3 regions of the Paenibacillus sp. GP183 genome follow, and region 2 is predicted to be linked to each of the others. Evidence: riboswitches for the same ligand, from Rfam matches in the RefSeq annotation. Region 2 holds a riboswitch; each other region holds the start of a gene.

Region 1 (12,143 bases), 760 kb from region 2:
GTGGTGGAAACATAAATAACATTTTCAAAAAAAGAAGGGAGTAGGTTTCCGATGAAGAAATGGACACACCACCTGCTTGCAGCGACACTGATTTCTGTGCTTGCTTTGACAGGTTGCAGCAAAAGTGAACCAGCAGCCGCACCTAAGAGTTCCAGCAGCGCGAAAGAAACGCCAAAAGCAGAATCCAAGAAGGTACAAGACACCCTGATCGTGGGACGGGGCGGTGACTCGGCCAACCTCGACCCATCCATTGTGACCGACGGAGAATCGCTCAAGATTGCTCACAACGTGTTCGACACACTGCTCGACTTCAAAGAAGGTACGACAGAGGTAACAGCAGGTCTCGCCGAGAGCTGGGAAGCATCCCCGGACGGCTTGAAGTACACATTCAAACTGCGTAAAGGCGTCAAATTCCACGACGGCACCGATTTTAACGCAGACGCAGTCGTCTTCAACTTTAAACGTTGGAACGATCCACAAAGCCCTTATAAATTCCAAGGTGATTCGTTCGATTACTATAAGACCATGTTCGGTCCGGAAGACAAGCGGGTAATCAAGGATGTAAAAGCCGTCGACCCGAATACAGTCGAGTTTACCTTGAACATACCGCAGGCGCCGTTCCTGCAAAACATCGCCATGCCGACCTTCAGTATCGCAAGCCCGAAGGCGATACAGGAGAAGAAAGAGAAATTTAAGTCCGAGCCCGTCGGCACAGGACCGTTCGTCTTCAAAGAGTGGAAACGCAACGACTCCATCACATTGGAGAAAAACCCGAATTACTGGCAGCAAGGATTTCCAAAGCTGAATAAAGTCATCGTCCGCGTCATTCCTGACAACTCCGCACGTTACAACGCGCTGGCTAACGGAGAGCTTGACCTGATCGAAGGCGTGAACCCGGACGATCTGAAGAAGCTTGAAGGCAACAAAGATTTGCAAAAAATCATCCGTCCGTCGTTTAACGTCGGCTATGTTGGATTCAACATAAACAAGAAACCGTTCGACAATCCAAAGGTACGTCTAGCCTTGAACTATGCAGTCAACAAGAAAGCGCTCATCTCAGCCTTCTATGGCGGTCTTGCTGAACCGGCGACCAACCCTATGCCTCCGAGCATCCTTGGCTACAACAAAGACGTGAAGGACTACCCGTACGACCTGGAAAAAGCGAAGCAATTGCTTGCGGAAGCCGGATACGCAAACGGCATTCCGAATGAATTGACATTCTATGCCATGCCTGTCGCTCGTCCTTACATGCCGGACGGCAAGAAAATCGCAGAAGCGCTGCAGGCCGAGTTCGCCAAAATCGGCGTGAAGACGAAAATCGAGTCTCCTGACTGGGCGACCTACATTGATGACACGAAAAAAGGCCAGAAAGACGATCTGTTCATGCTCGGTTGGACTGGAGACAATGGTGACCCGGATAACTTCCTGTACGCTCTGCTCGACAAGAGCAACATCGGCCTCAACAACCGCACATTTTATGTGAACGAAGAGCTGCATACCCTGCTCGTCGGCGCGCAAACCGAAATCGACAAGAACAAGCGCGCTGATGCGTATAAGAAAGCACAGGAAATCATCAAGAAGGATGTGCCTTGGATTCCCCTCGTGCACTCTACACCGTTGTTAGCCGCCAAAGCGAATCTTACGGGATATGTTCCTTCTCCGACAAGCTCAGAGGCTTACTCGAATGTTTATTTCAAGTAATGGGAAACATTGCTCAAGGGTGGCAGGCAAGTAAAGGCTGCCACCCTTTTTCACTGGTTTTGATTCTTAAAGCTTTCGTGAGGCTTCCTCGCTTCCGGAAGCTCCGTTCTTTACATCACCCCATAAAAGCAGGTGAACCATTGTGTTATCTTACATCATCAGACGACTACTGATCCTCATACCCGTACTGCTCGGCATGACGATTATCGTGTTTTCCATCATTCATGCGATACCAGGGGATCCGGCAGAAACTATCCTTGGGGAAAAGGCAAGTCTGGAGTCGAAAGCCGCGTTGCGTACTGAGCTTGGGTTGGACAAACCTTGGTACGTACAGTACGGGACTTATGTATCAAAACTCCTTCATGGCGATCTTGGCCAATCCATCAAGTCAAAAGAATCGATTTCAAAGGAAATCGGCCCATATCTGGCCGCTACTGCGGAATTGACCGCGTTTGCCATATTGATTGCTGTCGTAATCGGGATTAATTCCGGCATCATAAGCGCCTGGAAACAAAACTCATGGTTTGATTATACGGGTATGTTCATTGCTCTGATCGGGGTATCGATGCCGATTTTCTGGCTTGGCCTGATGGAGCAGCTCATATTCGCCATAGAGCTTAAGTGGCTGCCCACCATCGGGAGAATGAACCCCCGCGATCCGGTGGTCGGCGTAACGCATTTATATTTGATCGATACGGTGTTAGCCGGCCGTTGGGATCAATGGTGGGAAGTCATGAAGCGCTTGATTTTGCCCGGATTCGCGCTGGCCACGATCCCCATGGCGATCATCGCCCGCATGACCCGTTCAAGCATGCTTGAAGTACTGCGTTTGGATTATATCCGGACAGCAAGGGCGAAAGGGCTCATGCAAGTATTGGTCGTATATAAACATGCGCTGAAAAACGCATTGATCCCCATCGTTACAGTCATCGGTCTGCAGACCGGCCGTATGCTCGGCGGCGCAGTGCTGACTGAAACCATCTTTGCATGGCCTGGCGTTGGACGCTACATTTTCGAAGCGATCAGCTCACGGGACTATCCGGTCATTCAATCGGGCATTCTGGTGATTGCCTTCATCTTCGTCATCATCAACCTGCTGGTGGATATCCTGTACGCGGCCATTGACCCGCGCATCAGCTACAAATAGAGGTGATTCCATGTCTGAAACGACGATTCAACCGGGTTCTGTCAACGTCATAAAGGAGCAAGCCGCGAGCCCTTGGCGGGATGCGTGGAAAGGCTTCAAACGGAACAAAATGGCCTTGTTAGGGCTATTCATCATTGTATTTTTCATCGTAGTCGCTATCTGCGCCCCCCTTCTAACTACGTACGATTATAAGGCACAATCGCTAATGGACCGGCTTCAGCCGCCGTCAGGCCAGCATTGGTTCGGTACGGACGACCTCGGACGGGATTTGTTTACCCGTATTGTATACGGCTCTCGTATTTCCTTATGGGTCGGGCTTTTCTCCGTAAGCGGATCCGTCGTCATCGGAACAATGCTCGGTATTCTCGCTGGATATTACGGTCGGTGGGTGGATATGCTGATTTCGCGCCTGTTTGACATTTTGTTGTCGTTTCCCGGCATTTTGCTGGCCATTGCAGTCGTAGCAGCGCTCGGACCGTCTCTGCAAAACGCCCTTTATGCGATCGCCATAGTCAATGTGCCGACCTTCGGACGGCTTGTGCGCTCGCGGGTGCTTAGCCTCAAGGAGGAAGAATTCATCACTGCGGCACGTGCGCTCGGGATGAAGGATCGCCGCATTCTGTTAAGCTATATTCTGCCGAATAGCTTGGCGCCTATTATTGTGCAGGGTACGCTGAGTATCGCGACGGCGATCATTGAAGCGGCCGCTCTCGGTTTCCTCGGCCTTGGCGCCCAGCCGCCGGAGCCGGAATGGGGCAAGATATTGTCTGATTCTCGCCAGTTCATCGATACAGCTCCATGGACGGTTATTTTCCCAGGCGTTTCGATTGTGCTTACCGTGCTCGGGTTCAACCTGATGGGAGATGGTCTGCGCGATGTGCTGGACCCGCGTATGAAGCAATAAAGCATTGTCCCTGATTTATATGTAAAATAAGCCTTCAATTCCACTTCGATAGTGGTTTTGAAGGCTTTTTGCCTAGATGTTCATATTCGGATCATAATCCGCAACGACCAGAACATCCATATGCCGGACTAGTCGAAGCAAGCGAATGACCACAGATCCTTTCCAGAGCTCCTCCCAGAAAAATTGTTTGGACTGGCCAACGATGATTTGAGAGGCACCCGCTTCTTCAGCTTTAGCTGCAAGAACCTGGGGGATTTGATTTGTACCTTCAGAAAAATGAATTTCAAATTTGCCGCCTAAACGAACCGTCAGCTTTTTCAGTACCTCCAAACGCTTATTCAAATCATGATTTTCACGAGGATCCGTTTGAACAAAATTGACATACCAGGCAGCCTTTAAACGATAGGCGATACGAAATCCCCTGCGTATCAGCCTTTCCGCGTGAGGCGTATCATTCACACAAACAAAAATAACTTCTTTTTTTCGCCAGGGACCTCTCAGCGAGCTTTTACGCTCCAGGGATTCCAGTCGTTCATCCACGTCATCGGCAATCTCACGCAAAGCAAGCTCACGTAATGCAATCAAATTTCCTGTTTTAAAAAAATTACTTAGCGCCTGGTCCACTTTTTGCATGTCATATACTTTGCCTTCCTTCATTCTTTGCTGCAGGGCCTGAGGGGAAACATCGATTAATTGAACTTCGTCCGCTAAGCGAAGGATGTCATCTGGAACGGTTTCTCTTACTTTTATTCCGGTAATTTGATGAACGGCGTCATTCAAGCTTTCCAGGTGCTGCACGTTAACCGTTGTAATGACATTAATTCCAGCTTCAAGGATCTCTAGCACATCTTCGTATCTCTTTTTATTCTTGCTCCCCGGAACATTCGTATGGGCCAGTTCATCAATCAAAACGACATCCGGTGCACGGCGAATAATAGCTTCCGTATCCAATTCTTCCAAAACCAAGCCCTGATAATGAATAGACTGCCGAGGTATGATTTCTAAATCATTGACTTGAGCCAAGGTCTCTTTACGCCCATGCGCCTCCAATAGACCTATACAGACTTGAATGCATTTTTTTTTCAAATCATTGCCTTCACGAAGCATGGTATAGGTCTTTCCAACACCGGGCGCAGCTCCGATATATACTTTAAATTTGCCGCGTTTAATTTCACCGATTCGTTCTTTTACCTCTTGATTGCTCAATCGACGAAACATTTCCGTCTCATTTATAGGTGAGGTCATTTTTGCAGGAAGAATACGCTCTCCCTCATGCTCGGCTCGATCCGCCATCAAAAATACATCAATATTTTTTGTCCTTCTTAAAATATCATTGACAATGGAACCCTTCCAAAATTCTTCCCATCGTGTATGTTTGGAATGACCTAAAACGATGCGGGTCACATTTTTCTCTGTTGCGTAGGCAACCAGTATTTTAGGAATGGACCTGCGACTGACAATTGGCAGTTCTTCAAACTCCCCTCCTACTTTATCCACAAGCTTGACTATCGATCTTTTAAACGTCGTTTTTTCTTTGGACATGGCCCTTTTGGCATCATGAAAGCAAACGACCAGCAAATCTCCATTCAGTCTTTTTGCGACTTGGTCGCCTCTCCGTACATATAAGGAACCATTCCAATGATATTGAACGGATACCAGAATCCTTTCGGTTGCGCCGGAAGGGCCAACCATTCCCATCTCTTCCCTATGTTTATCCAAGGAGTCATTGACACCTTCGGCAACAAGCCGAAGAGCAAGCTCTCTTAATACACCGAGGTTGCCGCGCTTGAATACGGATTTATCCTGATTCACCTTCAGATTCCCTTCGGCCATGCGGCTCAGGATGGTTTCCGGTGTTACATCAATGAGTCTGACCTCATCCGCAAGCTCCAAGGTATCGGAAGGGACCGTTTCCGTAACTTCAATTCCCGTCAGCTTCTTGGCCATCTCTTTAGCGCCTGCCAATTCATAGACGTTAACCGTTGTTATCACGCTTATATCTTTGCTGAGTAAATATTTAATGTCTTCCAATCTTGTGGCAAATTGAGCCCCCGCTCTATTTCGATGAGCCAGCCCATCCACCAAAACCACTTCCGGATTGCGTTCGATGAGCATATCCAGATTCAAATCCTTTTGTTCGATCCCATCTTTAAACCAATGAATACTGGGAATTTTTTCCAAGTTTCCCAGCTGTTCTATGGTCTCAGGTCTTTGAAGAGTAGTCACCGCACAAATCACAACATCGATGCCCTGCTGTTTTAATAACTGGCCCTCTCTGAGCATGTGATAGGTCTTTCCAGAACCCGTAACGGCTCCAAGGTAGATTTTCAACCTGCCCCGGTGGAGATTAGAGATCGATGCCAGGATTTCTTCAGGCGTTTTTCTCTTAAAGCTGTCCAATATCATCACCTTCCGGTCGTATAAACTTCAAAAGCCGCTCCTTTTGAAAAGGAGCGGCAGCTTGCTTCATTTACTTTTGCAGCTGGAGAAGACCTAGATTCAAATCAAGCACGTTCACTCGCGGTTCTCCGAAAATGCCGAGCTGTCGATTCATCGTTTGCTTATCTATTAATTGTTGAATAAGATCAGCAGATACCCCGGTTTCAGTGCTGATCCTGGGAACCTGAGCCCTTGCGCCCTCAGGCGAGAGGTCCGGGTCAAAACCAGACCCCGAAACAGTAACCAAGTCCGCAGGAACATCATTCAGCGTTGGGTTTTCTTTTTTCAATGCATCAATTTGATCGGATATCCCTTTGACATAATCACTGTCTGATATCGCCACATTAGAGCCAGCCGAGCTTTTCGGGTCATACTTAGCAGCGGAGGCTCGAGGGTGAAAGAACTTGGGTGATTCGAAATTTTGGGCCAGCAGCTCGGAGCCTTGAACGACTCCATTAGATTCAATTAAACTGCCGTTCGCTTGTCTAGGAAAAATGGCTTGTGCAACACCCGTCGTGACGAGGGGATAGATCAATCCGCAGATCACCATTAGGACAATAGAGGCTCTTATAGCTATCCAGGTCATTTTCATAGTTATTCTCCTGACTCATTCAAATTAGACTATTTGCAATCCATGTAAGATCAAATCGATGATTTTAATGCCTACGAAAGGTACGATTACTCCGCCGACACCATAGACAAGGATATTTCTGCCTAACAGTTTATCGGCTGATTGCGGTATATACTTCACACCTCTCATGGCAACGGGAATAAGCAGCGGAATAATGATCGCGTTAAAAATTAAAGCCGAAAGAATAGCTGACTGCGGTGAAGCCAAGCTCATGATATTGAGAGCTTGCAGCTGCGGGAAGGCTATCATAAACATCGCTGGAATGATCGCAAAATATTTGGCGACATCGTTTGCGATAGAAAAGGTAGTCAAGGCACCGCGAGTAATCAGCAGCTGTTTTCCAATAGAAATTACGGATAACAGCTTCGTTGGGTCCGAATCGAGATCGATCATATTGGCCGCTTCCTTGGCTGCCATGGTACCTGAATTCATCGCGAGTCCCACATCCGCTTGAGCAAGCGCCGGAGCATCGTTCGTACCATCACCGGTCATGGCGACTAATTTGCCTTCCTGCTGCTCGCGTTTAATGGCGGCAATTTTATCTTCAGGCTTCGCTTCGGCAATAAACTCATCTACGCCAGCTTCTTTTGCAATGGTAGCTGCGGTTAACGGGTTATCTCCGGTACACATCACCGTTTTAATTCCCATGGCCCGGAGCTCTGCGAAACGCTCTTTAAGTCCCGGTTTCACGGTATCCTTCAAATAGATGACACCATAAATTTTGCCGTTTACTGCAACAGCCAGCGGCGTTCCACCTTCACGGGCTATTCCGTTTGACTTCTCTTCCAAGTCACTCGGAATACTCCCGCCTTTAGCGGATACATATTTTTTAATCGCATCGACAGCACCTTTACGAATCTCTGTACCATCCTTCAAATTGAGCCCAGACATTCGGGTTTCAGCACTAAACTCCACAGGATCGGCGTTTTCGTATTCATTCATTGCCCAGGTTGCGCCATTCTTATGAGCCAGCTCTACCACAGAACGTCCCTCGGGAGTTTCGTCTTTAATGGAAGCTTGTAAGGCAATTAAGGTGATCGTTTTTGCCGACTCTCCTCCAACAGGAAGAAATTCTGCTGCCATCCGATTTCCGAAAGTGATGGTACCTGTTTTATCCAGAATCATGGTATCAATATCGCCCGCGGCTTCTACCGCTTTACCTGACATGGCAAGTACATTGAATTGGGTAACACGGTCCATCCCTGCAATCCCGATAGCAGAAAGCAAGCCGCCAATGGTCGTCGGAATCAAACAAACGAGCAAGGCAATCAAGGTGGCTACATCCAGATTAACGCCAAGGTAATTCGCAAAGGGTACGATGGTCATGATCACAATCAAGAAAATTAACGTAAGAACGGCTAATAAGGTAGTCAGGGCAATCTCATTAGGCGTCTTCTGGCGCTTGGCGCCTTCAACCAAGGCAATCATCCGATCCAGGAAGGACTCGCCGGGATCCGTCAGCACTTTCACTATAATGTAGTCGGATACGACCCTTGTACCTCCGGTAACGGAAGAGAAGTCACCGCCTGCTTCTTTAATAACGGGAGCGGACTCTCCGGTAATGGCCGACTCGTCTATAGATGCCAGCCCTTCAATAATCTCCCCATCCGAAGGTATGATTTCTCCAATATCGACACGGACGATATCGCCCTTACGCAGCTGCGTTGAAGAAACCTGCTTGAAGCTGCCGTCTTTTTGTACAAGGCGGGCAATCGTATCGGATTTGGTTTTCCGTAAATTATCGGCTTGTGCTTTTCCTCGACCTTCAGCAATCGCTTCGGCAAAGTTGGCAAATAATAAAGTAAATAAAAGAATGAAGAATACTGCAAGGTTATATCCACTGCCCACGCCTGTTGTTCCGAAAGCATCGGGCGCAAAGGATAAGATAAGGGTAATCAGAGTTCCGATTTCCACCACAAACATAACCGGATTTTTAATCAGAACTGCAGGGTTTAATTTTTTAAACGAATCCAGTAATGCTTGATTTACAATTTGTTGGGAAAGTGTTTTACTTCGCACCGCAGCCATATGAATCCTCCTCTAATTTCAGTGATGCTAATGAAGCATGCCTAATTGCTCTGCAATCGGCCCTAACGCAACGGCCGGGAAGAAAGTGAGCGCCCCTACCAGCACGATGATCATGATCAAAATTCCTGTGAATAGTGTTGTATCTGTGCGTAAGGTTCCTGTAGATACCGGAACAACACGTTTGGTTGCAAGTGAACCGGCAATAGCCAGCATACAAATAATCGAAATGTAGCGTCCAAAAAGCATAACAAGTCCTATCGACATGTTATAGAAATTCGTATTGGCTGACATACCGGCAAAAGCAGATCCGTTATTAGCCGCTCCCGAAGTGAAATTATACAAGACCTCGGTAAGGCCATGGAATCCCGAGCTAGAAATGGATGTGACGGATTCCGGGCGCATTAAAGCAATGGCAGTAGGCACCAATATGAGCACAGGATGTATCAGAAGCGCGATGGATGCGAGTTTGATTTCCTTACCTTCAATTTTTTTCCCAAGAAACTCTGGCGTACGTCCGACCATCAATCCACAAATGAATACGGACAATATGACATACATAAGCCCATTGAGAAGTCCCACACCTTTACCGCCATAAACGTTATTCAGCATCATCTCAGCCAGTGGTACGAATCCGCCCATCGGCGTAAGCGATTCGTGCATATTGTTTACCGTTCCTGTTGTTGCCGCTGTCGTAGCAGTTGTAAAAAGTGCTGATTCCGATAGACCGAAGCGAACCTCTTTACCTTCCATATTACCATGAATCCCTAGGGCTTGAAGAGCCGGTGTGCCCTTAAATTCAGCTACGAAAACAGTAATCAGCATGACTAGGAAAATGATGCCCATAGCCGTGAAAACAGTCCAACCTTGTTTCTTATTGCGGATCATCACACCGAAAGCATAAACCAGTGCGGTTGGAAGCAGCATCATGCTAAGAATATGAACTAAATTGGTTAAGGGTGTTGGATTCTCAAATGGATGTGCGGCATTCGTACCAAACCACCCTCCACCATTTGTGCCAAGATGTTTGATGGATTCCAAGGAAGCAACCAATCCTCTGGTGATCGTCTGTGTCGCCCCTTCTATAGTTGTAGCGTCAACAGCACCCGCTATGGTTTGTGGGATTCCTTGAAAGACAAGGAACAACGCAACAATAAAGGAAAGAGGCAAAAAGACCCGAGTGATGGAACGGGTGATATCCACAAAATAGTTACCCAGATTATCCTGTCTTCCAATTAATCCTCTGATAAAAGCAATAGCTAACGCAAAACCAGTTGCAGCTGATGTAAACATCGGAAACGTGATAGCGATCATCTGGGATAAATAAGATAATGTGTTTTCTCCGCTGTAAGCCTGCCAGTTCGTATTGGTAATAAATGAAATGGCTGTATTAAAAGCTAAAGTCGGAGGCACGTTGTCAATATTATCCGGGTTTAAGGGTAAATATTTCTGAAGTCTAAAAGTGGCATAAATCATAAGGAGCATCACAAAGTTGGTAACCAGCATCGCACCTAAATATTTCTTCCAGCCCATCGATTCGTCTTCACGTACACCAATGGTTCGATAAATCAATCGTTCAAAGGGACCGAATACGCGATCCAGCTTTGTCTTCTCAGAACCGAATACTTTCACTAAGTAGCTGCCAACAGGCTTGACAAGCAGCATAATAATGACAAGCGTAATGGCTACCTGCACTATTCCCATTCCCATTTAAAAATCTCCTCCTGCTTGTAGATGCAAATTGTAAAATAATCGATCTTTCTAAAACTTCTCCGGCTTGATAAGTACAAAGATGAGATATACAACAATGGCTAAAGCGATAATCCCAATCCAGATCATGGTTTTCCTCCTAAGAGTTTTGCTTTTGCAAAACTGACTTCGTAAGCATAAACTTGAGTTTTGCTTCAGTAAAACTGACTTCGTAAGCATAACTAAGAAGATTATGTCCGTTCACTAAATACCGTAAAACCCCATAACGCTAAAAATGAAATGATAAAAATCAAAACCATGACAAAATCGTTGTACATGGTATCACCTCCTCCTGCACGAAAACCTTCTTGATTAGCTTAGTAAAAAAGAAACATGGTCGTTATTTGTATACAACACGTGATTCGCGCCTAATCCTTTATATATCATTCTTGGATGAGTGCTTTGTGTAATGACGTAGATCGGTTCAGTGGTCCATTGCCGGCAAATTTGAATGTAGCGGCAACACGCGGATACACTGTTTTCAAACAGATAAATAGAGCCTACAGCTATTTCCGGGACCACCCATTTGCTGTGATTTTTAGTATCTACCTGTATAATTTGATTTATACGCAAATTTTCCATACGTTCGCGCAGCGAACTGCAATTGACCAAAGCAGCAAACGGAATTCCCCGATTTTCCAAGAGATGAATAAACTTTTCACCCATTCCATTCGGGGCATAAACAAGAACATAGCTTTGTGGTTCCAAGTGAAGCCACCTTCCTTACATTAAAAAGAAGCTACAGAGAAGAGGAATCTTCACGTAGCTTCATTAGGCACGGCAAAAAAAATCCGTGATTCAGATAACGATAGATTATTGCCTCTCTCGGACACGCTTGCGAGGTTAGCTGTCGGATTCGGGCGTGAGAGTCGCCCTACCTAAGATGCAAGCCTTACGCTTGTCATCATTGGATTCACCCCATGGCTGCACCCGTATATTTCGGGTAATAGCCGCCTGGTTCCCCCGATTCCTTTCAATTCAGGAATTCAGCGAATAAAGATATGTTTTCATTAATTTTTCATTTTAGGGCATTAGAAAACCACAGAGTACCCACCCTGCAGTCGTTGTTTACGCGATCACAAGCCTCATCATCCTCTCATGAACAAATACTTAATGTTGCAATAAGTTGTTGTTCGAACTGCCACGCTTACGAGGTTAGCTGACGGATTCGGGCGGTGAGAGTCGCCCTACCCGGTATATGAACTCCATGTTGTTCATATACCGAGATTCACCCCAGATCCATGTGAACGGCTCTCACACCGCGCACATGTACCTTTTTGGTTCCCCCGTTCCCCTGCTTGCAGGAAACTCAGCGATAAAATTTGGAAGCTTTATTTTCAATCATGAATCGTATCATACGCCTCTCTCCTAAAACTGTAAAGAACAACAGAAATGCTTATTCGATGATGTAAGTCTAAATGTGAAATATTACATCTGAAATGTCCTTATTATCTTCCATTTCCTTCAATAATCTAAGGATTAGGCTTCTTTTCATAATTTTCACCACAAAACAGAGAAATAATAAGCAATCATGTTAATAATAAATG
Region 2 (12,143 bases):
GCAATCGATTTCCGCTTCAATCAACAAGGAATTTAGTCTGGAAGAAACAAGGAAATAATCAATTCTCCATCCGACATTCCGCTCTCTTACTCCTGGCATATTAGACCACCAAGAGTAGGCATCTGTCCGATCAGGGTAGAAATGTCTGAAGGTATCGGTAAACCCGGCATCCAATAATCGGGTCATTTTTTCCCGTTCCTCAGGGGTAAATCCGGAATTGTTGCGATTCGCTTTCGGATGTTTCAGGTCAATATCATTGTGGGCCACATTCAGGTCGCCGCAAATGATAACAGGTTTAAGCTCGTCCAACTGCTGAAGAAAGCTTCGAAACTGTTCCTCCCATTCCAGTCTAAACTCCAACCTCGACAGATCTCGCCTGGCGTTGGGGGTGTAGACATTTACGAGATAAAAGGAGTCGAATTCCAATGTAATGATCCTGCCCTCGGGCTCATGATCCTCTTCCATGCCGTACCTTACAGAAAGCGGCTTGATTCTGGTGAATACGGCTGTTCCGGAATAACCCTTTTTAATAGAGTAGTTCCAATACTGCTTATATTCTCCGTGCTGCTCCAGATTAATTTGGCCTTCTTGCAGCTTCGTCTCTTGAATACAGAATATATCCGCTCCCGCTTCTTTGAAATAATCGTTAAATCCTTTGTTCACACACGCTCTTAAACCATTCACATTCCAGGATACCAGCTTCATTATGATTAATCTCCTTGCTGAATTATAGTAGCTTTTTTAATAGTTTATCATAGATTAGAGCATTCAAAATATTTAAGATGAGAGATTGACACGAAACCAGATGGTGTCATATAATCAAAGGCGAAACCAAAAGGTTTCACATCAGGAGGTGCTTAACCGCATGGAAGATTTGCTGAAAAAACTGCGTTACAAAGAAGGACGAGCAATCGTACTGGGTGCGCCTGCAGGGTATCTCCTTGGAATTGAAACGGGTGAAACGCTGGAAGGAAAGTATGAGTTTATTCAGCTATTTGTGAATAATGCCCGGGAAGCCGAGGAAATGATGTTGAAAGCCATTCCTTTTTTAAACGAAGATGCGCTGTTTTGGATCACTTATCCGAAGCAAAGCGGTAAATTCAAACCGGATATTAACCGGGATAGTTTAGCGGAATTGGTGCAAAATAAAACGCCTTACCGGCCTGTCAGTAATATAGCTGTCGATGATATGTGGTCCGCCTTGCGTTTTCGCCCTAAGGATAAAGTGAAGACAGCGAAATAAAAAAACTATAAAAATTGGAGTGAATAAGATGGAAAATAGCAACCAGAGCACAATATCGGATATCCGCCAGACGCTGGTGCTCAATGCTCCTATTCAGAAGGTATGGAACGCGGTTGCGACCTCTGAAGGGATTGCCGCATGGTTTATGCCGAATGATTTTCAACCTGTAGCCGGATTTGAATTTCATTTGAATGCGGGTCCATTTGGCAATTCTCCCTGCAAAGTAACTGTAATTGATCCTCCGAATCGGCTTTCTTTTGAATGGGGTAAGGATTGGTCGCTTACTTTCGAATTAACGGAGTTGGACGGCAAAACGGAGTTTACCTTTATTCATTCCGGCTGGGATACCGACAAGCTCACCGAATTCGGAGAAACGCATCAGCTTGTCCGCGAGAGAATGTTCCAAGGCTGGATAGGGCTACAAAAAAAGCTGGCCGCTTACGTTGAGGCTTGAGATGGCTGCCACAGCACCCAAACCCGATGTCTTTCAGGCCATCGCCGATCAAACGCGCCGCAGTCTGCTGAGACTGCTTGTTGACCAAGAAATGCCGGTTACGGCTATTACCGGCCACTTTCCGATGACTCGCACGGCTGTGTCCAAACATCTGCGTATTCTGTCGGATGCGGGGCTCGTCAAAAGCAGAAAAGTCGGTCGCGAGACGCGCTACCGCCTGCAGCCGGAGCCGCTGCTCGAGCTGAAGAAGTGGCTCGATTATTACGAGCGATTCTGGGAAAATAAAATGGCAGCGCTGCAGCGCTATGTCGAATCCGATGAGGAATGATCAACCATACCACATATATTGATAGCTTTCTATTTTTTCATTCGCTTAAACTGTTCCTCTATTAGATTAAGACGCTGAAGAGTTAGCTTTCCCGGTTCTGATGACTACAAAATTCGCTGAATTACAACAATTTATTCAACTCATTATATTCTTCGAAAGAATAAAGCCTCCTCACGCCGCTTAATATCAAGCTGGGACCATGAGAAGGCTTTATTCATGTGTTATCAGGTGTTTATTACTGGGATTCAGCTGTTAGTTGATTGTATGTATCGTCGCTCATAATACGGACGGCTGTTACATACCGCTTAGCGTAATAGGACTCACTAAGCTTGTTCTTTGTAACACCATGGTCAGTAGCGGAATGAATAAAAACTCCATCTCCAAGGTAGATGCCTACATGGGAAATACCTCTGCCGTCGGTGTTGAAGAATACAAGGTCGCCGGCACGAAGATCTGACTTCGCTACCTTGCTGCCTTCATAGCTTTGTGCTTTAGATGAGTGAGGAAGATCGATGCCCAATTGATCGAAGACATAAGAGGTAAAACCGGAGCAATCAAAACCTTTTTTCGTGGTGCCTGCCCATTTGTAGGGGGTTCCGATTAAATCCTCTGCCGTTTTTTCAAGCTTCGATTGTGCAAATGCGCTTCCAACGCCCAAACTCAAAAACAAAACTAAGCTCAAACCAAGAACAATAATCTTCTTCAACAGTTGAACTCCTTCCGGTGCCTACGAGGTTAGCTGAAGGGTTCGGTTGAAGGTTTCCCTATGATCCCTGTATTGCGAGATCAATTCACCCAGAGTGGTTCCCCCGTTTCCCGATTTTTGTCGAGAACTCGGCAAATTATGTAGTTTTTTAGTGCTAGATCCACATATTCTCGGTTTGAAACACTTTATCCTCCCCAAACAACGGATTTTTTTAAAAATATGAAATAAAGTTCACAATTTTGTCACAAAAAAAGCTCCCTTAGCTAAGGGAGCTGGTCAAAAATTTATTGAAAATAGATCAAATCAGCCTGATTATTGCATGTTATTCTTGGAGGACCAAAGCTGGAATTGAGCAGATAGGCTCCAAATTTGTAGAAACATGTTGCAAAATGGATAAAGCTGATAAATCAGGAGAGCGATAAATCCAGTCCATATGTAGGCTGCTGTCATAACCGTACCAGTCAAAAGTCCCGAGAAAATAAGCAATATGATTCCGATCATAAGAATCAGTCCTCCATGGCGCAGCAAAATCGAAAATGAGGACAGAAGCGGGACTCGGCTTACTTGCGTAAACTGGATATAAGTAAAGCAAAGCCGCAGCAAATAGCTATAAAAAAGGTATGCGATCAGCCATGGCATTATAGCCGTAAGAGCGGAAACGTATGAGCTTTGCGTGGACCAGGATGTCTGGAATTTAGGCACGAGCCAAAAGAGCGGCGTTAATGTCAGGCTGATTTGCACGATATAAGCGAGAAAGAAGCGAAGGGACAGCTCACGGATACCTTTTACAAAACGGTAACCGGCGTTAAGTTCCGGATGGGCCAGAGAGTAATAAATCCCCGCATTCAGCAGCGGTGTGACGAGCATTCGAAGCACAAACAGGGAAGCCAGCCACCATATGTAAGGTTGTATCAGATCTGTTTTGAACAGCTGAAACTGGCTCTCTGCCAAGAATAGTTTAAGCGCAAAGGCGGGCTGTTCGGCCCCGGGATAGCGGTGCATCAGCGGCAATAGGATGGATTGAATCATTTTATAGAGCAAAACTCCCCAACCGGCTTGGTAAAGAAACATAAGGATGACAGCAAATGGTTGATGGAGCGCCATGGTAAAGCCCGACTTCAAATAACGCCTCATGAGAGGTCCTCCTTAGAGTTTTGCTTTAGCAAAACTGACTTCGTAAGCATAATCTTGAGTTTTGCTTTAGCAAAACTGACTTCGTAAGCATAATCTTGAGTTTTGCTTTAGCAAAACTGACTTCGTAAGCATAATCTTGAGTTTTGCTTTAGCAAAACTGACTTCGTAATTTACCAAGCAATCCAACTGAGCAGAGTTTCCAGAAGCTGTGCAAAGCCCAGATGAAGACGTATTTTCCACTTCTCATCGACGGTTGTCTTCATATAATTGTTGATATGTTTATTTTCCAGTACCAAGGTATATGCAGGATCTATCTTTACCCAATCTACCGGAGCCCCGTGCGTAAGCTTATATTCAATACTGGCTTCTTTTCCATCCCAAACCTTGTCTAACACAGTGCCGTCGGCAAAGTGAAAATGAATGGGGACCGAAGGAGACACGCCGCCTAATCTGGTCACCAGGATAGTGCTTTCATAGGAAGGGCTGCCGCTTCCTTTCACCAGCTTCGACTTGATACTGTCAACTGCATAATCAACCATCATGCTGCCATATACATATTGATTGAAAAACTCGCTCCAATTGCTCTTGGTGACATCCTCCAGTGTCTTTTGAAAATCTGAAGAGGACGGATGCTTGAATTTCCAGCGGTTGAAGTAGGATTTCATAACACGATCCATTGTATTTGAACCTACCTGGCGTTCAATGGCCTTTAGGACAAGCTTGGCTCTCGTATACACATTATCCGCATACTCACTATGGTTCCTGTAATCCCAGGCATTAAGCTTCAACGCTTCAGGTGAGGTCATGTAGCTGGCTTCAATAGGCAGGTTGGCAATTAACCCGAAATCAGACTCCATGATTTTGTCCTCTGCATAAGTGGTGAAGCCCTCATCGAGCCATGCCTCCTCGAATTCGTTAGAAGCGACCATGCCATAAAAAAATTGATGGCCGATTTCATGTACGACAACTCGCTCCAGCTCCAGATCGGGCGTTTCCTCACTCACACCCCATGCTGTAATAAGCGTAGGATATTCCATTCCGCCGGTTCCATTGCCCCCTTCGGGAGGAACCACAATGGACAGAGTGGAATAAGGATAGCTTCCATACCATTGGCTGTAGCGGGAGAGAGCCTTTTTGGCGGCATACATATAACGGTTTTTGAGCGCATCATGCTTGGGATCCAGATACAGCTTGATTTTGACCCCTGGAACCTGCGGTGCGGAAAAGGGCTCTTCATAATATTTGAAGTGCGGCGATGCGGACCAGGCGAAGTCATGCACATCATCTGCATAAAACTGATAGGATTTCACTTTGCCATCATCGACAGGCGACTTAATCGGAAATCCGGTTGCGGCCACGGTATAGCTGGAAGGAACCTTGATCTTCACATCATAGATGCCAAAATCAGCATAGAACTCCGAATTGCCATGATATTGGTGCAGGTTCCAACCCTCTGCAGTTCGACCACGCGTTCCAACCGGTTCATAGACGGCGACTTTGGGAAACCATTGTCCGGCCATGACGAAGTCCCCGACGTAACCCATGCGTGCAAAAGCAACAGGGAGTTCAACCTTGAACTCGGTTTTGATCGTGATCTTTTCATTAGGATTAACGGCTTGGGGCAAAATGATCTTGAGCAAAGTGTGATCGTTCTGATTACCATCATCAGGCTGCACAAATTCAATCCGCCTCGTTAAATCTTGATCTTCAAGGGTTTTTACAGATAGAAGGCGCATGCTTCCATGGTTATTGCTCTGGGACTTATCCTGCCTCAGCTTGCCGCCGGATTCCTGCATAAAGGTGGTGTCTTTGGATTCAAAAGCATTGGGATACAGATGAAGGTACAGCTCTCCCACCGGAAGGGAGCCTGGATTTTTCCAAGTCAAGGTTTGCTGCCCGAGAAGCTCTTTGGAATCCGGCAAATATTGCACGTTCAAATGATATTCTACGATCCGATTGCTTAACGGCTTAGGCGCAGGAATCTCAAACAGTAGATTGGGATCTGACTGCATGTCCTGTGCGGGGGCATACGGCTTCTCGTGAAGGAGAGAAGTTCCGATCAGCGAAGCACGGTGAGGCAGCAGAGACTCCGAAAGAAGAGCGGCCCCTGCGGCAAAAAGTAAGGCGAGCGTCCAATGAAAGCTGCGGCTTTTGAATAATGGTCTCATGATTTTTCACCCCGTATTGACAAGCATCTAAAGGATGTATATGTATGCTTGTCTGGGATTATTTCTGGGAAGAAATCGAAAATCAGTTTTTTTTTCATTTTAGGTGGAAATGAGGAGAGGACATTAGTTAAAATAAAGAAGAGCTACATTATGTCCTATCTATAGGAAGGTGCCGAAATGGATTCAGATAAAAAGAAGATCGCCCTCAATATCATCAGCTCGAAGGTCAATCACAAGGGATTTGGGGCGGGAGCTATCGATCTGAGCAATGTGTCCAGCGTGATTATCGACGAGGGTGAAGCGTATCTGGATATGGGAGCGCTGCATGCGAAGAGCCGGGTGGAAAAGGGGATCAAATTTTCAGCGAACAAAGAGGATGTCCCAAATGGGCGAAAATGCTGGATCGTGTGGGTGGCCGTGGATCGTACGGAGGAAGGCTCTTACTATGCGGGAGTAACGGCTTGTGAAATGCTGGTGGATACCGAAGCCAGACGGGGATGGAAAATTCTCGCCGATCATGTCAACAAGATGGATCAAGCGATGAAACGCCGAATCGTGCTGGATGGATTGGACGAAACCGAGAAAGCGGCATTGAAAAAACAGCTCATCGATCACAATGAAGACTGGTGGAACCGCTCGGATGAAGCTCTAAAAGCTGGCCTTTCCTGAAATTATGGAGATTATGTGTCATGCATTGTGACCCTAATCGGAAGCGAGTATACTGGTCACTAGTGTATGTTACCCATATACTAGGACAGCAAAAAGGCAGACTAAGGCGCGCTTAGTTCTGCCTTTTTGTGTTTCCTGATCAGTTATTCCACCAACGCTTCAGATCCTCCCACCAGGTTCCGTTTTTACCCTTGGGCGATGTCGGTTTTGTCTCGCTTGTTTGAGGCGCAGCATTTCTATCCGTACAGTATGCCGTAGGTTCAGTGCCTGCCAGGAAAGCTTCCATTCGGGAATTCGGGCAATCCGCATTGGCCAGTTTCCCGCTTGCCGGATCAATATATACATTGACGACTCCCTCTGGGATGGGAAACAGCTTGGGCGGGATGGCTTCCAGTGAGCGCTCGGTGAATTCGGCAAAGATAGGTGCGGCTAAATGAGATTCTGCATTGCCGATGATTTTGTTTTTATCATAGCCGGTCCAAACCGCTGTGGAGAGCTCAGGCGTGAACCCGACCATCCAGGCATCCGTATCGGTTGATCCTGTCTTTCCGGCGATCGGCCGTTTGATAATACTGGAAACCCGGCTTCCGGTTCCCCCTTCTTCAAACACGCCTTCCATTAGATTAGTCAGGACATAGGCTGGAGCGGGTTCCGTCACCTTGGTTTGTGTCGGCGCTCCCTGATAAAGAATCGTTCCCTCGGCATCCTCGATTCGCTCAATCGCGGTCGCTTCGACCTGGACGCCTTGATTCGCAATGATGCCGTAAGCGGACGCCAGCTCAAGCGGGCTAACCGGGAAGGTTCCCAGCGCGAGCGAAGGAAGGGGCTTCATCGGGCTTTTGATCCCCATTCGCTGTGCCAGTTCAATTACTTTTTCAGGGCCAACATCGAGAATAGTATGCACGGCATAAATATTGTCCGACCGTGCGATCGCCTTGCGCATATCAATAAAATCATGCACATATTGATCGCCAAAATTACTGGGCATGTAGGTTTGCCGCCCTTGATCGTAAGTGAACACCGTCGGCTCGCTTTTATAACGGGTAACCGGAGTGAAACCCATTTGCAGAGCTGCTAAATACATAATCGGCTTAAAGGAGGAGCCTGGTTGTCTGCTGCTGGCTAAAGCGCGATTAAACTGATTTTCGGTATAGTCCCGTCCCCCGACCATCGCTTTGATGAAACCGGTTCTAGGGTCAATCGCAATGAGTGCTGCTTGAAGTCCGTCATAGGGGCTGAGCTGGGCCTGAATCACATCCTCAGCAATTTGCTGAGCTTTTAAATCCAGACTGGTGTACACTTTCATACCGGCTTGATCGAATTGTTCCTCAGTGATTCCCAGCTTGGCCGTAGCCTCGGATCGCACATAATCGCGAAAATAAGGCGCAATCGCCGGTTTTTTCTTCGTGAGCGGCAGGATATTGAGCGTTTCATTGCTTGCCGCATCCGCTGCTTCCTGTGTGATGAATTCGCTCCGCACCATGGTCTGCAAGACGATTTTCTGCCGATCCTTCGAGGCTTTCAAATCATAATAGGGTGAATAATAACGAGGACCCTTAGGCACACCTGCAAGCAGGGCACTTTCCGCAAGAGTCAAATCCACAGCATGCTTGCCGAAAAAAAGCTGAGAAGCCGTTTCAATGCCGTACGTCGAATGGCCGTAATAGATTTGGTTCAAATAGTTCTCCAAAATTTGATTTTTGCTCAGCTGCAGCTCCAATTGAAAGGCGTAGACGGTTTCCTTGATTTTGCGCGACCAGGTTCGGTCATGATTCAGATACAGATTGCGGGCAAGCTGCTGAGTGATCGTACCGGCTCCCTGAACTTTGGCCATGTGCTCAAGATTAACAAGGGATGCACGGGCGATTCCTTTGAAATCGACCCCGTAGTGATCATAAAAATGCTGATCCTCGACAGCAAGTGTGGCTTTAATCAAATAGGGAGAGACGTCCTTAAGCGGAATGACCTGCCGATTTTGGCCGGCATAAAGAGAATCCATCCATTCACCGTTGGCATCGACAATCTGGGTGGTTTGCTGGATCTTGGTTACAGGCAAAGCCTGGGCTCGCAAATAGAGCAGCGACAAAGCGATAAGGACACAGAGGATGAGAGTGCTTGAAAATAGGAATGAGAGCAGTTTTTTTATACGCCGAAGGTGGCGGATAGCGGGTACCTCCGGTTTATTGGCCGATTGCACGGATGAGGGGTGCTTGTTATCAGGCATAACGGACCTCCTTTCCTTGGGGAAACCTTATTAACCAGTATGGAAAAGGTTGGGGTCCTCTATTCAATCAAACAAGGAGAATGAACATTTATTTTTACAAATGGGCAGGGAGTCAGTAAATCTTGCATTTTGGGGGCAATCTACTATAATACAGTTTGTGAAGAATAAGGATGAGATGAGGAATGGACATGGAATTGTGGTACACGGAAAAACAAACCGATAACTACGGCATAACGGCGAGAATCAAAGAAACCTTTGTCAGAGAACAAACGGCTTTTCAGGATCTGGCTATGATCGATACAGTGGAATGGGGCACGATGCTGACTTTGGACGGCATGGTCATGACTACAGTGAAGGATGAATTTGTTTATCATGAAATGGTGGCACATCCAGCGCTGGTTACACATCCGAATCCAAAGCACGTTCTCGTAGTAGGCGGGGGAGACGGCGGAGTCATCCGTGAAATTATGAAGCATCCGAAAGTGGAAAAAGCAGTGCTTGTCGATATTGACGGCAAAGTCATCGAGTATTCCAAGAAATACCTTCCGACGATCGCCGGTGAACTGGATAACCCACGCGTTGAGGTCATTGTAAATGACGGGTACATGCATATCCACGATCACAAAAACACATACGATCTCATTATGGTCGACTCCACGGAACCGGTTGGGCCGGCAGTAGAACTGTTCTCCAAGGGCTTTTACCAAGGCATCTATGATGCGTTAAAAGAGGACGGCATGTTTGTCGCGCAAACCGATAATCCCTGGTTTAAAGCGGATCTGATTCAAACCGTTAACCGCGATGTAAAGGAAATCTTCCCGATCGTACGCGTGTATGCGGCTAATATTCCGACTTACCCTAGCGGGCTTTGGACCTTCACCATGGGGAGTAAAGTATATGATCCGCTTCAGGTAGAGGAAGCTTCCATCCCTGAATTTACAACCAAATACTACTCGCCACGCCTGCATAAAGCTGCATTCGCATTGCCCAAATTCGTTGAGGATCTAGTGAAGTAAGGTTGAATCGTGAGCCCTGTAAATAAATAAAGGATGTGAGACTTTTGCGCTTTGATGATGCCTATTCCGGCAATGTATTTATTGCCAGCTCTACTGATTATGCCGCTTCGCGCGCCGTCATTTACGGGATGCCGATGGATTATACCGTCAGCTTCCGCCCAGGCTCCCGATTCGGCCCCGCCCGTATCCGCGAAGTTTCGGTCGGTCTCGAAGAATACAGCCCTTATCTGAATAAAAGTCTGGAAGACATCAGCTACTTCGATGCCGGAGATTTGGCGCTGCCCTTCGGCAATGCCGGAAGAAGCCTCGAAATTATTGGGGATTATATCCGCAGGCTGCTGAGTGAGGACAAGTTTCCACTCGGACTTGGCGGGGAGCATCTCGTTTCCTGGCCGGTCATTCGCGAGGTGTATCAGAAGTATCCGGATCTGGCGCTGATTCATATCGATGCGCATGCCGACCTTCGCGAGCAGTACGAAGGAGAGCCGTTGTCCCATTCCACACCGATCCGCAAAGCGGCGGAGCTCATCGGCGGCAAGAATGTTTATCAATTCGGTATCCGCTCCGGCACCCGGGACGAATTCGAATATGCGCGTCAGAACCTGCATCTCCATCCTTTTGAGGTTCTGGAGCCTCTAAAGAAGGTGCTGCCGGAGCTTGCTGGCCGTCCCGTGTACTTAACCATCGATATCGACGTGCTCGACCCGTCAGCCGCACCCGGTACAGGTACTGCTGAAGCGGGCGGTATCACCTCGAAAGAACTGCTGGCCGCTGTTCATGCCATTGCCGGCTCTGAAGCTAAAGTAGTGGGGGCCGACATTGTTGAGGTTGCGCCGGTATATGATCACTCTGAACAAACACAGATCGTTGCAGCGAAGCTTGTTCGCGAGATTTTGATCGGATTGGTAAAATCATAAGAGTAAGAGTTAACCGTACCGCGGATTTTCCGGCGGTGCTGCCTTAAATGATGGAAGAATATATCGGAACACCGTGCAGAACCAGGCTTTCTCCGCATGGTGTTTTTTTTCTTGCATCAAGAACAAGCAGATTGAATTCAATCCCTGTATCATATAAACTAATAGCTAACTTGCCTATCCACACATAAGACTATGGATTTCTGGGTTGATAAGAAATTATAAGTTTTTCTAAACTTATCTTGCTTCGCATCAACCTTGACAAACGCGCTCGTCATTAGGACGGCATAGCCGTTTATCCTTGGATCGGAGATATCTTAAATGGCAACCACAGGTAAACAAAGAGTCCGCATCCGAATCGAAAGCAGGCAGGGGAAGCAGGAAACCCTGCAGTTGGCCCAAGGAGATTTGTACCCGAAAGGGAAGCATTTCTATATTCGTTATGAAGAAACAGAATCGGAGCTTGGGCGTACAACGACTCTGCTTAAGCTGGAAACGGGTCAAGTGCGAATAATCCGGCAGGGCGATGTGGAGTCAGAGCAATCGTTCCTGCCTGGAGAGCGAAGCATTGGATTTTATCAAACCAACCAGGGCAGGCTGGAGCTTGAAATGCATACTCATGGGATGTCATCGGATTTGAGCCGCGGCATAGGCTGGGTGAGCTGGAGTTATAATTTAATCGTGCAAGGGGAGCCTGCAGGATTATATGAGATAAAGCTTGTGATTCAGGAGGAATAATCAAATGGATGTGCTCAATCAAGTTAAAGCAACCCTCAAGGAAGCTATTACTGAAGCTGTTGCTTCCGCAGGACTTGCTGAAGCCTCGCAGCTGCCGGAAATCATCTTGGAAGTGCCCAAGGATAAAGCGCATGGCGATTTTGCCACGAACATAGCCATGCAGCTTTCACGCATCGCCAAGCAAAATCCAAGGCAAGTCGCCGAGCAGCTAGTAGCTCATCTTCGTAAAGAAAAGGCAGGTATTGCCGAAGCGGAGATTGCCGGACCGGGATTTATTAATTTTACAATGAACAAAAGCTACCTTTATTCCATCATCAAGGATGTTCGGGACAAGGGTGAACGTTACGGTGAAGTCCATATAGGCCAAGGGAAAAGAATACAGGTCGAATTCGTCAGTGCCAATCCTACCGGCTCCTTGCATTTGGGGCATGCCAGAGGGGCCGCAGTCGGCGATGCCCTTTGCAATGTGCTTGATTTTGCAGGCTATGAGGTGTCCAGAGAGTACTACATCAATGATGCGGGCAATCAAATCATGAATCTGGCCAAGTC
Region 3 (8,263 bases), on a different contig from region 2:
GGTTCTGTTTGGACTTACGTTCTAACAAAAGATTTAGTCAAAACATTGCCTTATTCAATGTACTGGACACTCCCAGGAAACAACCCTGAAAATGTATATGGAAAAACAGTGGAAGTAGAAAAATTTATAGTTAAAAACCACCCTTTGGATAATTACAAAAGTGGTAACACGAAAGCCAAAGGAAAAACGGAAGTTTATGTGCACCTAGCGGGTGGGAATGTTGTCGCTGGCACATCTTTCCCAGTTATGGATGCAAAATTAACGGGTGGTTATTGGAATATTAATGGTAAGACAAGCGATTAAAACAGTTACTTTCATATTGAATCATTCAACTAACGAAGAACTATAGCTGAGGAGCTTGCTACGTGGCAGCTCCTTTTTCGTTTGTTGACGAACGGGCAGGATAGTTACTTCAATAACATTAGATAAGTCATCTTTACAAAATTCTGGTCGTGAAAAAGATTGCTCTTAAAGGAGGTGTATGATACAATACGTATCATTATGAAGGGAGTTGATTTCTTATACCAAAAGAAGTGGCCTGAAGGTTACCCTTCCCTGACATCAGAGCGCAGAATTAATTCGCAATGTATTTCGTCTGATCAATATTGATTTTATTGGTTGTTCCCGTCGTTCCGGCTTCATGTCTGTGTACTCAAATTCCATTTGCTCTGCTCGAAGAGTAATGCTCTCCGTCGGTGGACCCTCACTTTTAACTTCCGAAAATTGGTAACTTGCTTTGTAAGTCTTAATAACGAAATAATGAATGCCTTGGAATTTCAAGATAAACATACTTCATTGGAATTGTATTTTAATGGCCATGTGAATCACTCCAAACATACGTTTGTATCGATTATATCAAACATTATGTTCTGATTGATATGTCAACCTGAGTATAGCCATATTTTGAAATTATTTCAAAGTAAGTAAAATTAAATGTTGAGGTGATCTAATGAGTATGTGGAGAATGAGTGGAATTATGGGTAGAGGTAGTTCAAACAGTTTATTCAAACGTTTTCAGCAAACTTCAATGGTTCTCTGTTGTCTGGGAATCGCTTTAGTGCCTACGGTGGCATCAGCCGCTTCAGACGTTCAATTTAACTTAGTGACAACAATCGATTTACCTGGAAAACCAGGTGCAGGAGATGTTGTGGCGGCTGATCCCTTACTCCACAAAGTTTACCTTTCCCAAAAAGGAAACAACAACGTTATTGTGATTGATACGGACACGAATACAGTGGCTGCAACCGTGTACGGTGTAAATGTAGGTAATGGTTTGACGTATAATTCTGATTATATCTTTGTTGCGTCAGAGAAAGACGAAGCTGTTGTAGTCATATCGAAAAAAGATTGGTCAATCGTTAAGAAAGTCCCTACGGGAGGCAAAGCACCGGACAGCATAAATTACATTTCTAAAGAAAATGCTGTTGCTGTAGTCAACAATGGGAGTAATACGATGTCATTCATTTCGGCTCAAAGTCCATTTTCAGTTATAGCCACCATGAATTTGAAAGATTCCCCCAAAGTAGGTCCAGATCTGGGAGTTTATGTACCAGAGACGAATACGCTATACCAACCAGAGGATAACAATGTCTTAGTCATTAACCCAAAAACACATACAATTGGCAAAATGTTTACATATGACTTGCCAGAAAAAGAACCTTTAAGAGGTTTGTATTTTGATTCAGTTAAAAAAATCCTTTGGATCGCTACAAAAGGCAAGCAGATGTTTGCAGTGGATGCAACGTCGGGTAACATAGTTGCCAAGTTTGATGCTACTGCAGGACAAGACCAAATAACGGTTGATCTTAAAAATCGTATTTTGTTCGCTGCGGAATCATCTACCGGGTTGGCAGAGGTCATTGATATGGATGCTATGCGAAGGTTACCTGACTTGTATGTTGGCGGCAAAAAAGGTGGCTCACATACATTAGACATTATGCCTGATACGAATACGATCTATGCCTTTGAACCACTCCTCAATAAAGTGGCTGTAATTAAGATTGAAAAAACTTTTCCAGCATATGTGCTTTCGCCCGATGACGCCAATAAAGGAATTGCATTATTGCAAGCAGCTTATAAAGCCACAGATGATGATGTGGTAAAAGCCGGGTTTCATCGGCTGGCCAATGAATTTCGGAAAGCTTCCGGCCAACCGATTGAAGACTAGTCTCTAACAATGCATAATTATTTTTGCGGCAAAACCAGAGAATACGCCAAAGGTATTACCATCGCTAATTATTATAGATATTTACCAATAATATGATTTCACCACTGGCTTCGAGATGTGTACCCCTTAAAATAGACATTGAGAAAACATCACTCAATAGCGATCTGTATAAAGGGGTGCATTTTTATGGAGAGCTGGATTGCATTTGAATTAGTGTTGCCAATTTAAAATGTTAAGGTAGAGGAGCATGTATCACAAATGTTCCTCTTTCGTTTTATCACTATTAGACATTTTATGAACAAATAAGAATAATGCATAGAAAGATCTCATCGTTCCAAAAAAAGAACTCTATAATAATAATAGGTAATAAATAACATAAAAGAGCTGTGATACCAAATGAAAATTGGTTACGCAAGGGTATCAACAATCGATCAGTCATTAGACATGCAACTTGATGCTTTAAATCTGGTGGATGTGAACGTATTTACACGGAGAAAGTGGGGGAGCTTGCTCAACGTCAGCTCCTTTTTTGGTTTATTGAAGTAACGGGCAGTAAAATTGAACTATTAGTTGTGATAGCCAGACGGGGATACATAACCTTGTGGCGGCGGTATGAGACTAATGACATAGAAATTATAAGTAAATATTACTATTGTTTATAAATATGTATTGGGGATATATTGATAAAGTAAGAATGAATCATATTACGCTTAATTCTTTGGATTAAAGAAGCGGGGGAACCAAGTTTTCTGGGGTGAGTACACTTTTTAAGTGTTAGGGTTAACTTTCGACCCGAGTCCGTCAGCTAACTTCGTCAGCGTAGAAAGAAAATGATAGAAACATTAAATGGGACCTTTAAACTTTAGGGCTCTATTCCCTCGCTTCCTTTTTTCGGTCAAGAGAAAGAAGGAGAAATTAGACATGCTTTTTAAGAGCGTAACCAAAGAGGTAAAGAAGCTTTTTCTATTTAAAAGGTCAAACGCTTCTGTACAACGACAAGAAGAGATTCTTCACTTAAAGCGACGGCTGGAGGAGTTCGACATTCAATTTTCGAATTTGGCATATCAGTCATCAGGCGTCGAAACACGGACTTTAATGGAAATAAGCAGAACGGTCGCACAAAACAATGAGTTGCTAAACACACTAAGTTCGGAAAGGGAATTAGCGGTTCAACAATTACTAGCCAATCGCGTTGGCATTTCCCCAAAAATTTTGGAGGAACATCACCAATTTATCGTAACCATGGCTCATATTTTTGGTGGTCCGTATCCTTGCCTTAGAGAGTACGTCAGAAGCAGTATAACATGAGCCTGGTTGAAGGATAAGACTGCTTCTATATATTTTTTCGGTTGTTACTTCTCCATTATGCCCGTCAATAACCAATTTTTTGATCGTATGTTCGCATTGAACTAACGGTACACTGATAGCTTAATAAAAATACGACAATAGGCTACCGCAGATTTTCTCGGTAGCCTGTTGTGGTAACGGGCAGGTTAAATGGACCTGAAAGTTATTAATGAAATCTAAACCAAGCGAACCATCCTTTTTCCTTATCCTTTGCTACAAAAATTTGACCATGAGAGGCATCATATGCTGGCAAAAAATTAGGGAAAAGTATCTCGATAAAGGAAATTTACGAGTCCAACTCATGGTCTAATGAGTCTTGACGCTGCAACTCAAAGATATGCTTGGCATGGTCAACACCATATTGAACAAATTACCTCACTTAAAAAACGCATGGGATGGTAATGGGTTGCCTTGTTAAACCAACGGGAAACGATATCTGAATTGCGGCTGCTCGTCGGCAGCCGTTTGTTTATTCCCTCCGCAAACGGGCAGAATAGTGCAACAAATCATACGTTGTCATTGGAAGGAAATTACTTTTTGGAAGCGAATACAATAACATTAATTACCGAATTTAATCGAAGAATATTTTCCAGATTATATAGAACTAGGAGGAGTTAACTGTGGCAACAATTGAAGTTATTGATATAGTGAAAGACTTCCGGCAGTATCGCAGATTTTCCGGATTATTCGGTGCTTTCTGCAATTTGATTACAAGAGAATATACGATTAATAGAGCAGTTGATAACATTTCTTTCAAGATTGAACAGGGGGAGGCAGTTGGATACCTCGGTCCCAATGGTGCAGGGAAATCTACCATGATTACCAAGAATTATTCGCTATATATTCGCCACAGTAATGCTTTCCCATATCGTAATAGGATTCAGGATATGTTGTTGGCAGTGGAGTTATCTGAAGGACTTTCCATTCGTTATGTTTCTTGTCCCATGTGTACGCATTAGGAATAATTCTTTCTAAAGCTTCCCTCAGTCCTTCGTTTGTAGGGTTATTGACTACTTCATTAGCATTCGGACATTTTCCGTTGTTGATTAAGAACGGGACATCTTGGTTTATTGGTTGAACTGCCAAGGCTGTTGTCTGCCCACAAAAAAGGATAAAGAGACAGATGATATAGGTGATTTTGTTTGTTCGCACACATTACCGGCCCTTTCTTTAGTTATGTGAGATCATTCCCAATCTGCATACGTATTAATTCTGAATCTGATCGCTAAGGCAGAAAACACGTGTACTCGTTTTATTCCTCGCTCACCTTCTTAACTTTTATCAAATTCGCCGTAAAACCCCTTGCTTTAGCCATGGGGATATAAGGCAATTTGCTCTGCATCCCTTTAGGGATGTTAAGAGCAAAATTCTTAAATTCTCTCTTTAAAACATGTTAGATAAACTACACTAAACTAACTATTTGTGGTACAATTTACTGTAGGTGATGACATTGAGTAGAAAAGCAGAAAGTAATCATAATATCGTTTTTGATTGTAAATATCATGTTGTTTTTTGTCCTAAGTATCGAAAAAAGGTACTCAAAGAACCAATTGATACAAGGCTAAAAAGTTTGTTTTTAGAGAAGTCTAAAGCGTTAAACACAGAAATCGTTGAAATGGAAATCATGCCCGATCATGTTCATTTGCTCATCAAATGCGATCCACAGTTTGGAATCCACAAAGTAGTGAAACATTTGAAAGGGTACACGTCAAGAGTGCTACGACTAGAGTTTAACCATCTAAAAAGTAGACTCCCTTCCCTATGGACAAACTCGTATTTTGTTGCAACCGTAGGTACAGTTCAACTGGATGTAATCAAAAAATATATTGAAAGCCAAAAAGAACGAGGTGAATAGTATTGCTTGTTGCCTACAAATACCGAATATACCCAACAAAAGAGCAAAAACAGAAGATACAATTTACTCTTGAACGCTGCCGTTTGTTGTATAACCGGTTACTAGAGGAACGTATTCTTGCCTACAAACAAGAAGGGAAAACACCGAACTACTACGATCAAGCAAACACGTTCAACGAGCGTAAACAACACATTCCGGCATTAAAGCAAGTGCATTCGCAAGTGTTACAGGATGTTGCGAAACGATTGGATAAGGCGTATCAAGCATTTTTTAGACGAGTGAAGCAAGCCGAGACTCCAGGGTTCCCACGTTTCAAACCACAATCGAGGTACGATTCGTTTACCTATCCGCAAGGCGGGTACACAATCCATGGCAATAAAATAAAGCTATCCAAGATCGGTGAAGTGAAAATAAAACTACATCGAGAACTGCAAGGCAAGATGAAAACCTGTTCCATCATTATCAAAAACGGAAAATACTATGCTTGTTTTTCGTGTGAAGTTGAAGCCAAACCTTTGCCTATAACAAACATGAAGGTTGGTATAGACTTAGGACTCAAACACCTTGCAATACCATCTGAAGGAGAACCGATAGAATCACCCAAATATCTTCGTCTAAGTGAACAACGATTGAAACATCTACAACGTGCCGTATCCAAAAAGAAAAAAGGTTCGAAACGTAGAAGCAAAGCTGTACATCAATTGGCGAAATTGCATGAGCATGTAGCCAATCAGCGAAAAGATCATGCGCACAAAGTTTCTCGTAAACTCGTAAACCAGTACCAATTGATTGCTTTTGAAGATTTAAACGTATTAGGGTTGGTTAAGAACCATCATCTTGCAAAAAGCATTGTTGATGCAGGATGGCAGCAACTCGTACAATTCGTGATGTACAAGGCTGAAAGTGCCGGTCGTCAAGTGGTGCAAGTGAATCCATACAACACATCTCAACAATGCTCCAACTGTGGTGAAATCGTCAAAAAAACACTATCCGAACGAACGCATCAATGTTCTTGCGGATACGTTGCAGATCGGGACGTAAATGCGGCGATTAACATACTAAACCTAGCTTTGAAAAACGTATCGTAACCTAAAAAAGACTAGGCTTGGATAGAGCCTCCAAGGAGGGGAAAGGTTACGATCCCCGATGATCTGAGAAGCCCCTGCCTTTAGGCATGGGAGCATGTCACTCTTAACTAATACAAATTCGAGTAACTACCGTTTATTTCCTTTTTTACTTGGTGTATTATGCATTACTGCCCGTTAGCTCAATTTAAACTTCTTTTTATGAAATGGAAGTTTGAGTATAAAGTATAGATGGGTTCTTTTTTAGATTTGAAAGCACTGCGCTAACGGAAAACGATAGTTCTACACCAAAACGGCTGCCGCAGGGCAGCCGTCATTGCGCTAAACGGGTAACGATAGCTTAATAAAAATACCACAACAGGCTACCGTAGATTTAATCTCGATAGCCTGTTCCGCTAACGAATAACAATCAATTTTATGTCTCTCAGAACTCAGGGAACAATAACTACCATCCCCAGGAATTGTGCCCGATTCAGCGAGTTCCATCGCTGTGCCAGTTTAACCAGCGGAATATTTGCAGCCATCTATGCCATTTATGGGGTCACTAAAATAGTAGATCCAAAAAGAATAATTTTCAGGACTCATAAATAACCCGAGTTTACAAATTGCCATCATCAGACGACGGTAACGTCAGGGACCGTATTTGAAAAAACGCGAACCAAGTTGTTGAAGTGGTTTTGGACGATCTTCCTGATTGCTCATGACAACCGGAGTAGGTGGGGGTATTAAACCAAAAATGAATTACAAATATGTAAAGAAAGCAGCTAAGTTGGACTGAGCTGCTCTTGTTGTAGTGATAACTTATCAACGGTAGTGGTGTTGGTATACGTGTTGATGATATCCATAGGGAAGAACATAAGGATGATATCCGTACGTGTGGTATCCGTATGGATGATATCCATAGGGATGAGCATAAGGATGGTATCCGTATGCGTGATATCCGTGCGGATGGTATCCGTGTACGGGTCGATCATCTGTCGTTTCCAGTTGATATCCCAGAGCCATTGAAATTTCTCCTTTCTGATTTGAGAATACATTAGTCTATGCCGAAATGAGAAATGAGTACAATTGTCCATATAAATTGGGTGGTTATCTCATGATCTAATTTCCACTAAAATCGAATTTTCGGTTGGCAGTTGGCAGTTTACGATAAATACGTACCAAACGAACCAAAATGGCCCTAGATTCTATTTTCTTTTTTTGATTGAAGTTCACATTTCGACACAATACGGAAAACAGAAGAGAGGGCAATTCTTCTTTTGCTTAAAATAACGTCAAGGAATTAACCGCTTGAAGTGCTAATAGAATGGGAGGAACAAATGTATGGGTGCAAATAAGTTTGTAGGAATACTTGCGATTATTTTCATTGCAGGCATGATCACTTTAGCCTTGATACATGACGCTGTGAGTCATAAAGTTAAGGACTTGCCAATCTCGGCGATAGATAAAATAGCATATGGTTCAACATGGTTGGCTTCCCCAGAACCGCTAATTGACGGCAATAAGAACATGAAGTTTAAGCCGTTTCTGGGTACTATGTCGGTGGCGGTTGCTCTTCATTACCGGGGGCCGAAAAATTTGGTAGCAATCAGCATCGAATATTGGAAGGACGGCGTGAAAACAAATACATCGAATGGTATGAGCATGACCCTGATGGACAAAGAGAAAGACAATCAAGGTAATTATCAATATGACGGTGATTTCGTATATTCGTTCCAGGATCGTTATGATCCAAGCGGAATTATCGGAGTTAAAAACGTATAATAACTGTAAATAAATGGATTTAAAAGATTCGAAATAAATTGATTA

The links. A riboswitch is a leader RNA that binds a small molecule or an ion and turns the genes downstream of it on or off. The one in region 2 is predicted to bind cyclic di-AMP.
Region 1: linked by a shared signal. The riboswitch ahead of BLV33_RS19975 (hypothetical protein) and the one ahead of BLV33_RS16310 (C40 family peptidase) in region 2 are both predicted to bind cyclic di-AMP.
Region 3: linked by a shared signal. The riboswitch ahead of BLV33_RS27595 (hypothetical protein) and the one ahead of BLV33_RS16310 (C40 family peptidase) in region 2 are both predicted to bind cyclic di-AMP.

What each region holds. Positions count from the first base shown of each region.
Region 1 covers NZ_FNSW01000001.1:4,056,395-4,068,537, reverse strand. Annotated here, with positions in the region: gene BLV33_RS20015 (ABC transporter substrate-binding protein) at 52-1,701, shown strand; gene BLV33_RS20010 (ABC transporter permease) at 1,844-2,848, shown strand; gene BLV33_RS20005 (ABC transporter permease) at 2,859-3,752, shown strand; gene BLV33_RS20000 (histidine kinase) at 3,825-6,158, opposite strand; gene kdpC (potassium-transporting ATPase subunit KdpC) at 6,223-6,783, opposite strand; gene kdpB (potassium-transporting ATPase subunit KdpB) at 6,808-8,850, opposite strand; gene kdpA (potassium-transporting ATPase subunit KdpA) at 8,878-10,551, opposite strand; gene kdpF (K(+)-transporting ATPase subunit F) at 10,609-10,686, opposite strand; gene BLV33_RS19975 (hypothetical protein) at 10,909-11,304, opposite strand; cyclic di-AMP (ydaO/yuaA leader) riboswitch at 11,414-11,598, opposite strand; cyclic di-AMP (ydaO/yuaA leader) riboswitch at 11,726-11,921, opposite strand.
Region 2 covers NZ_FNSW01000001.1:3,295,676-3,307,818, reverse strand. Annotated here, with positions in the region: gene BLV33_RS16330 (exodeoxyribonuclease III) at 1-705, opposite strand, end outside; gene BLV33_RS16325 (hypothetical protein) at 866-1,243, shown strand; gene BLV33_RS16320 (SRPBCC family protein) at 1,272-1,697, shown strand; gene BLV33_RS16315 (ArsR/SmtB family transcription factor) at 1,699-2,025, shown strand; gene BLV33_RS16310 (C40 family peptidase) at 2,261-2,734, opposite strand; cyclic di-AMP (ydaO/yuaA leader) riboswitch at 2,735-2,875, opposite strand; gene BLV33_RS16305 (hypothetical protein) at 3,044-3,865, opposite strand; gene BLV33_RS16300 (M1 family metallopeptidase) at 4,036-6,033, opposite strand; gene BLV33_RS16295 (YwhD family protein) at 6,211-6,702, shown strand; gene BLV33_RS16290 (transglycosylase domain-containing protein) at 6,842-8,926, opposite strand; gene speE (polyamine aminopropyltransferase) at 9,115-9,942, shown strand; gene speB (agmatinase) at 9,987-10,859, shown strand; gene BLV33_RS16275 (YwiB family protein) at 11,178-11,594, shown strand; gene argS (arginine--tRNA ligase) at 11,599-12,143, shown strand, end outside.
Region 3 covers NZ_FNSW01000002.1:189,168-197,430, reverse strand. Annotated here, with positions in the region: gene BLV33_RS27605 (hypothetical protein) at 1-303, shown strand, start outside; gene BLV33_RS30325 (YncE family protein) at 965-2,167, shown strand; partial or broken gene BLV33_RS30960 (recombinase family protein) at 2,564-2,664, shown strand; cyclic di-AMP (ydaO/yuaA leader) riboswitch at 2,865-3,001, shown strand; gene BLV33_RS27595 (hypothetical protein) at 3,089-3,475, shown strand; gene BLV33_RS27585 (ATP-binding cassette domain-containing protein) at 4,135-4,473, shown strand; gene tnpA (IS200/IS605 family transposase) at 4,959-5,369, shown strand; gene BLV33_RS27575 (RNA-guided endonuclease InsQ/TnpB family protein) at 5,372-6,457, shown strand; partial or broken gene BLV33_RS30320 (IS1595 family transposase) at 7,061-7,165, shown strand; gene BLV33_RS27570 (hypothetical protein) at 7,219-7,428, opposite strand; gene BLV33_RS27565 (hypothetical protein) at 7,778-8,218, shown strand.